3 regions of the Streptomyces sp. B3I8 genome follow, and region 3 is predicted to be linked to each of the others. Evidence: riboswitches for the same ligand, from Rfam matches in the RefSeq annotation. Region 3 holds a riboswitch; each other region holds the start of a gene.

Region 1 (3,268 bases), 4.1 Mb from region 3:
GCGTTCCGCGCGATCCCCATGTTGACGATGTCGGTCCGGCGCAGATTGATCTCGGCCGGGCTGCCCGCGCCCTCGCAGATCACCGCGTCGTACGTGGCGCGCAGCTCGGCCAGGGAGTCGAGCACGGTGCCGAGCAACTCCCGCTGCCGCCCGCCGTGGTAGCCGCGGGCGCTCATCTCGCCGACCGGCCGGCCGAGCAGCACCACCTGGCTGCTCCGCTCGCCGCCCGGCTTGAGCAGCACGGGGTTCATCAGCGCGGTCGGCTCGATCCGGCAGGCCTGGGCCTGCATGGCCTGCGCCCGCCCGATCTCGGCGCCCTCACGCGTGACGAACGAGTTGAGGGACATGTTCTGCGCCTTGAACGGCGCGACCTTGACGCCGCGCCGCGCCAGCCACCGGCAGATCCCGGCGGTGACGACGCTCTTCCCGGCGTCGGAGGTGGTCCCGGCGACGAGCAGCCCGCCACCGGTCCGACGGTCGGTACCGCCGCTCATGATGTACGCCCCTTCGCCGTCGCCCTCGTGTGCGCGCCTGTGTTCGCGCTTGCGTTCGCCCGGCGGCTGCGGCTCCCGAACGCGAGCCGCACGCCCGCGCACACGCCCAGCGCGAGCCAGTTCACGCGCCGCGAGAGCCGCGCCGCACGCTCGATGTCCGCCACCCGCACGGCGCGCCCGGCGCCATTGAGCAGCGGACGGTGCTCCACGCGCCCTCCGTACGACAACGTGCCGCCCAGCCGCACCCCGAGCGCCCCCGCGAAGGAGGCCTCGACGGGACCGGCGTTGGGGCTCGGATGCCGGCCCGCGTCCGCCCGCCAGGCCCGTACCGCACCCCGGGGGTCCGGACCGGCGACGGCCGCGAGGACGGCGGTGAGCCGCGCCCCCGGTGCACCGGCCAGGTCGTCCAGCCGCGCGGAGGCCCACCCGTACCGCAGATGACGGGGGGAACGGTGACCGACCATGGCGTCCAGCGTGTTGACGGCCCGGAAGCCGAGCAGTCCCGGCACACCGGCGACGGCACCCCATACGAGGGCGCCCACGACGGCGTCGGAGGTGTTCTCGGCGACGGACTCGACGACGGCCCGCGCGATTCCGTCGGCGTCCAGCGCCTGCGGGTCGCGCCCGCACAGGTGCGGCAGCCGCGCCCGGGCGGCGTCCACGTCACCGGCCTCCAGCGCCCGCCCCACCGCCCGCGCCTCCCGCACGAGCGAAGTGCCGCCGACGACGGCCCAGGTGGCGGTCGCGGTCAGGGCGACGGAGGCGACGGGGGAGCGGCGTACGGCGCGCGCGGCGAGGGCTCCGAGCGCGGTGGCGCCACCGGCGCACACCAGGGTGTGCAGCGCGCCCCGGCCTCGGTGATCACGCCACAGCGCACGCTCCACGGCTGCCGCGGCCCGCCCGAACACGGCGACGGGATGCCCGCGGCGCGGATCGCCGAGGAGCAGGTCGCCGAGGAGGCCGGCAGTGGCGCCGTACGCGTAGAGGCGTTCGGCACCCACGGGGTCAACCGGCCGTGGGATCGGTCAGGGTGTCGCTGATGAACCTCGGTCGGCAGCCGCGCATGGCGAAGTGTCCTCACTCAGGGTGTCCACGCCCTGGTTCGACGAGACCGGCGGTGAGAGTTCCTGGCTCCCGGGGATGTCTACCCCGGTGACAGTGGCGGGACCGCGCCGGATTCGCACCGGCTTCCTCTCCTGCCGCCGTATTGGCTTCGGCAGTTCACCACGCCCCCCGACACCAGTCAACCTGGCCCTGACCTGCTGTGCGGAGTCCCACACGTACGCCGGCGCCCGTCCCGGGGGCATGCGAAGGGGGGTGGGGACGAAAACCGCCCCCACCCCCCTCACGTCGTCGCGCCATCACGCTCGCGGGGTCACATGGTCACGTGGTCACGTGGGTTCACGGTCCGTCAGGCCACGATCAGTTGGATGCCGTACGCGACCGCGGCCGCACACGCGGCGAAGCACGCGTACGCCCCCGTGGTGGCGAGCACTGCGCTCCCGCCCCGCGCGGACTCCTTCTTGGTGAGTCCCACGATGCCGAGCGTGAACAGACCCACCAGTCCCACCGTCACCACGAGAGAGACCCCGAACACTGATCCGAGCGCTACCCAGTCGATCTTCATGATGTCCGTTCCTCACACCGCGGCGGGACGAGTCGGTTCCGCCGCGGACCCGGTGTCCGGAGCGGGAATGGTGGTCTGCAACCCCGTGGCCACCGTGCCGCCGGCGGCCGTGGCGACGGCAGGTGCGGCGGCGACAGCCGTGCCGACGACGGTCGCCCCGGCGCCGTCCGCGGCGATGATCGGGCCCGCCGGCGGCGGCGCCACCGCGGCGATGGCCGCGGTCACGACGCCCGGCGACTCGACGTCGACGTCTGCGACGGAGTCCAGGTCATTGACGTTGTCCACGGTCACCGGCTTGCGGCGGGACAGCACCCAGATCGTCCCCGCCCCCGCGAGCAGCAGCGCGCCGGTCACGACCGTGCCCCACGTGCCCTGCTTGGTGAGCAGTTCCGCCCCGGCGCCGACCAGTCCCGCCGCGGGCAGCGTCAGGCACCAGGCGACGACCATGCGGGTCGCGGTGGACCAGCGGACCACCGCGCCCCGGCGGCCGAGTCCGGAGCCCATCACCGCGCCGGAGCAGACCTGGGTGGTGGAGAGCGAGAAGCCGATGTGGGAGGAGGCGAGGATCGCCGTCGCCGCACTGGTCTGCGCGGCGAATCCCTGCGGCGGCGCCAGGTCGGTCAGCCCCTTGCCGAGGGTCCGGATGATCCGCCAGCCGCCCAGGTAGGTGCCGAGCGCTATGGCCGTGCCCGCCGAGAAGATCACCCACATCGGCGGGTTGGAACCGGGGGAGAGGACGCCGCCGGTGACCAGGGCGAGGGTGATGATGCCCATGGTCTTCTGCGCGTCGTTGGTGCCGTGCGCGAGGGAGACCAGGCCGGCCGAGGCGATCTGCCCGGCCCGGTACCCCTTCGCGGTGGCCTTCTCGTCGGCCCGATTGCCGATGGCGTACGTCAGCCGGGTCGCCAGCATCGCGGCGAGACCGGCCACGACCGGCGCGGCGACCGCGGGAAGGAGGATCTTGGTGACGACGGTCGAGCCGTTCACCGACGACCAGCCGGCCGACATGACCGCCGCGCCGATCAGACCGCCGAACAGTGCGTGGGAGGAGCTGGAGGGGAGACCCAGCAGCCAGGTCAGCAGATTCCACAGGATCGCGCCGACGAGAGCGGCGAAGATCACTTCGGTTCGAAGGCCCTCTTCGTCG
Region 2 (3,268 bases), 800 kb from region 3:
TCGCCGCGGGCGAGTCGAAGGGCAGGCGCAGTTGGAAGAAGACGTCCTGCAGGCCCATCACGCCCAGGCCGACCGGACGCCAGCGGGCGTTGGAGCGCCCGGCCTGCTCGGTCGGGTAGAAGTTGATGTCGACGACCCGGTCGAGGAAGGTGACGGCGGTGCGGACGGCGGCGTCCAGCCGCTCCCAGTCCATGTCGCCGCCCGCCCGGTTGACGAAGGCGCCGAGATTGACCGAGCCCAGGTTGCAGACCGCCGTCTCCCCGTCGTCCGTGACCTCGAGGATCTCCGTGCACAGATTGGAGGAGTGCACGACGTGGCCCGGGGTCGCGGTCTGGTTCGCCGTCCGGTTGGCGGTGTCCTTGAAGGTCATCCAACCGGTGCCGGTCGCCGCCAGGGTGCGCATCATGCGGCCGTACAGCTCGCGGGCGGGCAGCGTCCTGCGGGCGAGCCCGGCCTCCTCCGCCCCGCGGTAGGCCGCGTCGAACTCCTCGCCCCACAGGTCGACCAGTTCCGGTACGTCGGCGGGGGAGAACAGTGACCAGTCCGCGTCGGCCTCGACCCGGCGCATGAACTCGTCCGGGATCCAGTGCGCGAGGTTGAGGTTGTGGGTGCGGCGGGCGTCCTCGCCGGTGTTGTCGCGCAGTTCGAGGAACTCCTCGATGTCCGCGTGCCAGGTCTCCAGGTAGACCGCGGCCGCGCCCTTGCGCCGGCCGCCCTGGTTCACGGCGGCGACCGAGGCGTCCAGGGTCTTCAGGAACGGCACGATCCCGCCCGAGTGCCCGTTGGTGCCGCGGATCAGGGCGCCGCGGGAACGGATGCGCGAGTACGCGATGCCGATGCCGCCCGCGTGCTTGGAGAGGCGGGCGACCTGGTGGTAGCGGGCGTAGATCGAGTCCAGCTCGTCCTCGGGGGAGTCGAGGAGGAAGCAGGAGGACATCTGGGGGTGACGGGTCCCGGAGTTGAACAGGGTGGGGGAGGAGGGCAGGTACTCCAGGCGGCTCATCAGGCCGTGGAGCGCGGCCACTTCGTCGACGGCACGGTCCGTGCCGTCCGCGCGGGGACGGGCCCCCTCCTCGGTCTCGGCGAGCCCCGCGGCCACCCGCAGCAGGAAGTGCTGGGGCGTCTCGATCACCTTGCGGGTGACGGGGTGGCGCAGCAGATAGCGGGTGTACAGGGTGCGCAGGCCGAAGTAGCCGAAGCGGTCGTCGGCGTCGGGGTCGACGAGCGCGTCCAGCCGTGCGGCGTGGCGGCGGACGAACGCGGCGGTCCGGTCGGCGACGAGGCCCTCCCGGTGGCCGACGGCCACGGAGGAGGTGAACGACGTGACGCCCTGGGAGGCGGCCTCGGTACGGATGCCGAGCGTCAGCAGGCGGGCGGCCAGCCGGGAGTGGGCGGGGTCCTCGGAGATGAGGCCGGCGGCCGCCTCGGTCGCCAGTTCGCGCAGCTCGTCCTCGTCGGCGTGCCGGGAGCGGCCGCGCAGGGCCGCGGCGGCGACCCGGCCGGGGTCGGCGTCGGGGAGGTCGGCGGTCAGCGCGGTGAGGGTCCGCAGGAGGGCGGCGCCGGGACCGTCCGGACCGTCGGGGCTGTTCGAGCCGTCGAGGCCACCGGGTTCCTCGGTCGCGGGGGATGCCGGGGCCGGTCGGGCCGGGGCGGTGGTCATGGGTGCTCTCCCTCGTTCGGCACGGGCCATGACGAGGACAGGGAGCAACATGCCGGCGCGCGGGGTGCGCCGGGTCGCGTCCCCGGCCCACTCCACGAGGCCCGGACGTCAGGCACCCGGCCGGACGGCCGGGCGCGCTGCCGGCAGGTCCTCGGACTCGACCCCTACGCGCGAACGCGTGGCCACACCGTTGCGGGACAGCTCCGGATTCACACCGGATTCCCCTGCGTCGGCAGCGCTGCTGAGCATACATGTTGTGCCGGAGGGGTGGGGGAGGGCCCAGATGTTGTGTCGGGCGTGCTGCCGACCGAAGCCGACTCCCTCAGGCGGCCCGCGTGCGAAGGCCGTGGCCGCCCCTTACGGGCGGCCACGGCCTTCAGCGACGTGTTCGGCGGACTAGTGCGACGTCCCCGCCGTCGCCGGCGGCAGCTCCGGCTCGACGCCGGGGGCGCCGACGTCCACCGTGTAGTCGTCCGCCGTCGTCTCGTCGACGCCCTCCGGCGCCTTCACCGCCCGCAGGACGAACGTCAGCACCACCGTCACCACCGCGTTCAGCACGAACGCGGTGAGACCGATGTAGCCGATCTGCCCGATGCCGGGGATGTCGTCCGAGGACCCGCCGAAGTGCGCCTGCGTCGGCGAGGCCACCCCGTACGCGGCCAACGTGCCGTACACCATGCCGACCGCCCAGCCCGCCAGCAGCGCCCACCGGTGGAACCAGCGGGTGAACAGGCCGCCCACCAGCGCCGGGAACGTCTGCAGGATCCAGATGCCGCCGAGGAGCTGGAAGTTGATCGCCACCGTCTTGTCCATCGTCAGGACGAAGACGAGCGCGCCCACCTTCACCAGCAGCGAGACGAGCTTGGAGACCTGGGCCTCCTGCTTCGGCGTCGCGTCCGGCTTGATGAAGTCCCTGTAGATGTTGCGGGTGAAGAGGTTCGCCGCCGCGATCGACATGATCGCCGCGGGGACGAGCGCGCCGATCCCGATGGCCGCGAAGGCCACGCCCGCGAACCAGTCCGGGAACATGTTCTCGAAGAGCTGCGGAATGGCCAGCTGGCCGTTCTTCACGGTGATCCCGTCCGCGATCGCCATGAAGCCCAGCAGCGCCAGCAGACCCAGCATCAGCGAGTACAGCGGCAGGATCGTGGTGTTGCGCCGGATCACCTCACGGCTGCGCGAGGACAGCGTCGCCGTGATCGAGTGCGGGTACATGAACAGCGCCAGCGCCGAGCCGAGCGCGAGCGTGGCGTACGTCCACTGGCCGCCCGCGGCCGGGATCACGCCGCCCGCGCCGGCCTTGGCGAACTTCTCGCTCGCCGAGGCGAAGATGTCGTCGAAGCCGCCGAGCTTGATCGGGATGTAGATGATCGCGACCGCGATGACGATGTAGATGAGCGCGTCCTTGACGAACGCGATCAGCGCGGGGGCACGCAGTCCGGAGGAGTACGTGTACGCGGCCAGGACGCCGAAGGCGATCAGCAGCGGCAGGTCCTTCACGAACCAGTTGGTGTTCTCGCCGCCGCCCACGCCCATCACGTCGAGCACCGCCTGGATGCCGACGAGCTGGAGCGCGATGTACGGCATCGTCGCCAGGATGCCGGTCAC
Region 3 (3,268 bases):
AACCGTTCCGCTGCGAAGGGCTTCGCACGAACGGGGTACGGAACGGGATCGGTTGCCGGACTGCCGGACTGCCGTGCTGCCGTGCCGATGGGATGCCGGGGCGCGGAGGCGGGGACGGCCCCGCACGCTCAACTCGGCCGCGCGGCCCCCGTATGGGACGGAGTGACCTCCGTGTCGGGCGGGGTCAGCAGAAAGACGTTCTTGTCCACGCGGTGCATGCCGCTGGTCAGGCCGAAGACGACGCCCGTGCTGAAGTCGAGGACGCGCTTGGCGACCTCCGTCTCCGCGTTGGTGAGGTCGAGGAGGACCGGGACCCCGGCCATCAGTGTCTCGGCGACGTCGCGGGCGTCCGCGAACACGTTGACCCGTAGGACGACGAACCTGCGCCTGGCCTCCGTCTCGGCCTCGGCGTAGGCCCGGTGGTCGTAGGAGCGGTGGTCCACCGCCGACGGCCAGGAGTCCCGGCCACGCAGCGGCACGACCTGGGCGAGCCCCTCCCATTGTTCGTCGGTGACATCGTGGCTGTTCACCGGCCCTCCCCGTCGGCTCGCACTGGTCGTCTGCACGGGGCATATTCTTACGTATCGTCACCCGATCGGCCGAACGCGACACGGTCCGCGACGCCTCTGGTGCAGGCACCCGCCCGCCACGGCGGGGTATTTCAGGTGGTTCTGACCAGTTTCAACAGCTCCAGCATGACCGGGTCGATCACCCGGTAGCGCACGATCCGCCCCTGCCGCTCCCCCGCCACCACCTCCGCCGTCCGCAGCAGCCGCAGCGCCTGCGAGACCGCCGGGTCGTTCATGCCGGTGGCGATGGCGAGGTCGGAGACGGCGAGCGGGCCCGTCCGGTCCAGCGCCAGCAGGAGGGAGAGCCGACCGGGGTCGGCGAGCAGGGAGAAGCGGTCGGCCCAGGCGCGTACGGCCTCCGGCTCACCGATGGCGGCGATGGCGTCGCACACCCGGTGGCCGTCGATGGTGCGCCGGTCCGCACGGTCGGCGGGGACGAGATGCATGCGGGCATTGTTCCAGGCGGACGGCGGACCGCGGCCGGTTCCGCGCTTTCGGTCCGCCGGTTCCGCGCTTTCCGGCCGAGGAAGGCCGGGGACGGACCTGGCAGGTGATTCGCCGCACCCGCCACCGCACCCGCAACACCTGCGCAGATATGCAGTCTTGCAGGTGATGACGGACGGGCCCTATGGTGGCCGGGCCGTGGTGTTCGGGAAGACCGGTGCAGGCCCCCTCGGGGGTCGAGTCCGGAGCGGCCCTCGCCACTGTGATCGGGGAGTTCCCGTCCCTGCCGCCCCCGGGCGGCGCCACTGGCCGTGCGTACGCGTGGCTGGGAAGGTTGGGGCGGGCGCGTCGACCCGTCAGCCAGGAGACCGGCCACGGCATCTCACGAAGTGATCCACGAGGTGCTGGAGCGTGACCGAATGACCCTGCCCGCGCGCCCTTCCGCGCATTCCTCCACGACCCCCGCGACCCCCGGGGCCACCGCCGCCCCCACCGGTTCCTTCCGCTGGCGGCGCGAGGACACCGTCCGTACCGCCGGGCTGCTGGCGGTGATCCTGGCCCTGCACGTGGTGGCGTTCGGGGTGCTGTTCCTGCTGGTGGTGCCCGAGCACTACGAGGTCGGCTCCAAGGCCTTCGGCATCGGACTCGGCATCACCGCCTACACGCTGGGCATGCGGCACGCCTTCGACGCCGACCACATCGCGGCCATCGACAACACCACCCGCAAGCTCATGGCCGACGGCAAGCGCCCGGTGTCGGTCGGGTTCTGGTTCGCGCTGGGGCACTCCAGCGTGGTGGTGGTCATGGCCGCGCTGGTGGCCGGCGGCACGGCGCTCGCGGGCACGCTGCTCAACGAGGGCTCGCGCACGCACCAGACGCTCGGCGTCGTCGGCACCACCGTCTCGGGCGGCTTCCTGTATCTGATCGCCGCGCTGAACCTGGTCGCGCTGCTCGGCATCCTGCGGGTGTTCCGGGCGATGCGGGCGGGAACGTACGACGAGGCGGAGCTGGAGGCGCACCTGGACTCGCGCGGCTTCATGAACCGGATCCTGGGCCGCCTCACCCGCTCCGTCAGCCGCCCCGGGCAGATGTTCCCGCTCGGTTTCCTCTTCGGGCTCGGCTTCGACACCGCGACCGAGGTGACGCTGATGGTGATGGCGGGCAGCGGCGCGGCGGCCGGACTGCCCTGGTACGCGGTCCTGTGCCTGCCGCTGCTGTTCGCCGCCGGGATGAGCCTGTTCGACACGCTGGACGGCACGTTCATGAACTTCGCCTACCAGTGGGCGTTCGCCAACCCCGTGCGCAAGGTGTTCTACAACCTCACGATCACCGGGCTGTCGATCGCCGTCGCCTTCCTGATCGGCACGATCGAACTGGTCGGCGTCCTGCACGAGAAGCTCGACCTGACGGACTCCGTGACCGGCTGGATCGCCGGTCTGGACCTCGACAACGTCGGATACGTCATCGCCGGGCTGTTCGTGGTGGTGTGGGCACTGGCCCTCACCTACTGGCGCCTGGCCCGGGTCGAACAGCGCTGGTCACCGCGGACCGCCGACGGCAACTGAGGGCTCACCTCTCACCGGGGGGCACGGCCGGCCTGGCCGGGCGTGCGCCCCGGCGAGGAGTGCCGGCGCCGGGTTCGGGATCTTGTACGGACGTCGGGGGCGCGCTCGCTCGCGTCCACGCGGTGGAACCACGGCCCGGCGCTGATCCTCTGCTCCCACGCGGGCGCACATGCCACCTTGCTCCACTGACTGTGTTCGCTCCTGCTGGCTACATGGGGATTCATGGCTGGCAGGTGCGGCGTTATGATCAGAGTGGCCATGAGGTGTGACGCCCAGGCAATGGGAGACCTTCAGTGATGATCCGTACGTCCCGCCGTGCCCGTCGACGGATGCTCGCCGGGGTCGGTGTCGCCGCCGTGTTGGTGACGGCCGGCGCATGTTCGTCCGACTCCGGCGGCTCCGACGACGCGAGCGCCTCCGGCGGCGGCCCGGCGAAGCCCTCCGGGACCGTGACCGTGTTCGCGGCGGCCTCGCTGCAGGAGAGCTTCACCGCGCTGGGGAAGAAGTTCGAGAAGGAGTACCCGGGCACGAAGGTCACCTTCAACTTCGGCGGCAGCGACAGTCTCGCCGCCGGGATCACCGAGGGCGCCCCCGCCGACGTGTTCGCCTCGGCCAGCCCGAAGACGATGAAGACGGTGACGGACGCCGGGGACGCCGCCGGTACGCCGTCGACCTTCGTGCGGAACCGTC

The links. A riboswitch is a leader RNA that binds a small molecule or an ion and turns the genes downstream of it on or off. The one in region 3 is predicted to bind cobalamin.
Region 1: another riboswitch for cobalamin. It lies ahead of QFZ64_RS08665 (cobalamin biosynthesis protein); the one in region 3 lies ahead of QFZ64_RS26565 (HoxN/HupN/NixA family nickel/cobalt transporter).
Region 2: another riboswitch for cobalamin. It lies ahead of QFZ64_RS23170 (ribonucleoside-diphosphate reductase subunit alpha); the one in region 3 lies ahead of QFZ64_RS26565 (HoxN/HupN/NixA family nickel/cobalt transporter).

Annotation. Positions count from the first base shown of each region.
Region 1 covers NZ_JAUSYN010000002.1:1,428,723-1,431,990, reverse strand. The annotation lists gene QFZ64_RS08670 (cobyric acid synthase) at 1-494, opposite strand, end outside; gene QFZ64_RS08665 (cobalamin biosynthesis protein) at 491-1,495, opposite strand; cobalamin riboswitch at 1,595-1,736, opposite strand; gene QFZ64_RS08660 (hypothetical protein) at 1,906-2,121, opposite strand; gene QFZ64_RS08655 (inorganic phosphate transporter) at 2,134-3,268, opposite strand, start outside.
Region 2 covers NZ_JAUSYN010000002.1:4,705,818-4,709,085, forward strand. The annotation lists gene QFZ64_RS23170 (ribonucleoside-diphosphate reductase subunit alpha) at 1-1,660, opposite strand, end outside; cobalamin riboswitch at 1,785-1,921, opposite strand; gene mctP (monocarboxylate uptake permease MctP) at 2,057-3,268, opposite strand, start outside.
Region 3 covers NZ_JAUSYN010000002.1:5,507,772-5,511,039, reverse strand. The annotation lists gene QFZ64_RS26575 (cell division protein SepF) at 129-530, opposite strand; gene QFZ64_RS26570 (metalloregulator ArsR/SmtB family transcription factor) at 662-1,015, opposite strand; cobalamin riboswitch at 1,196-1,405, shown strand; gene QFZ64_RS26565 (HoxN/HupN/NixA family nickel/cobalt transporter) at 1,433-2,578, shown strand; gene modA (molybdate ABC transporter substrate-binding protein) at 2,875-3,268, shown strand, end outside.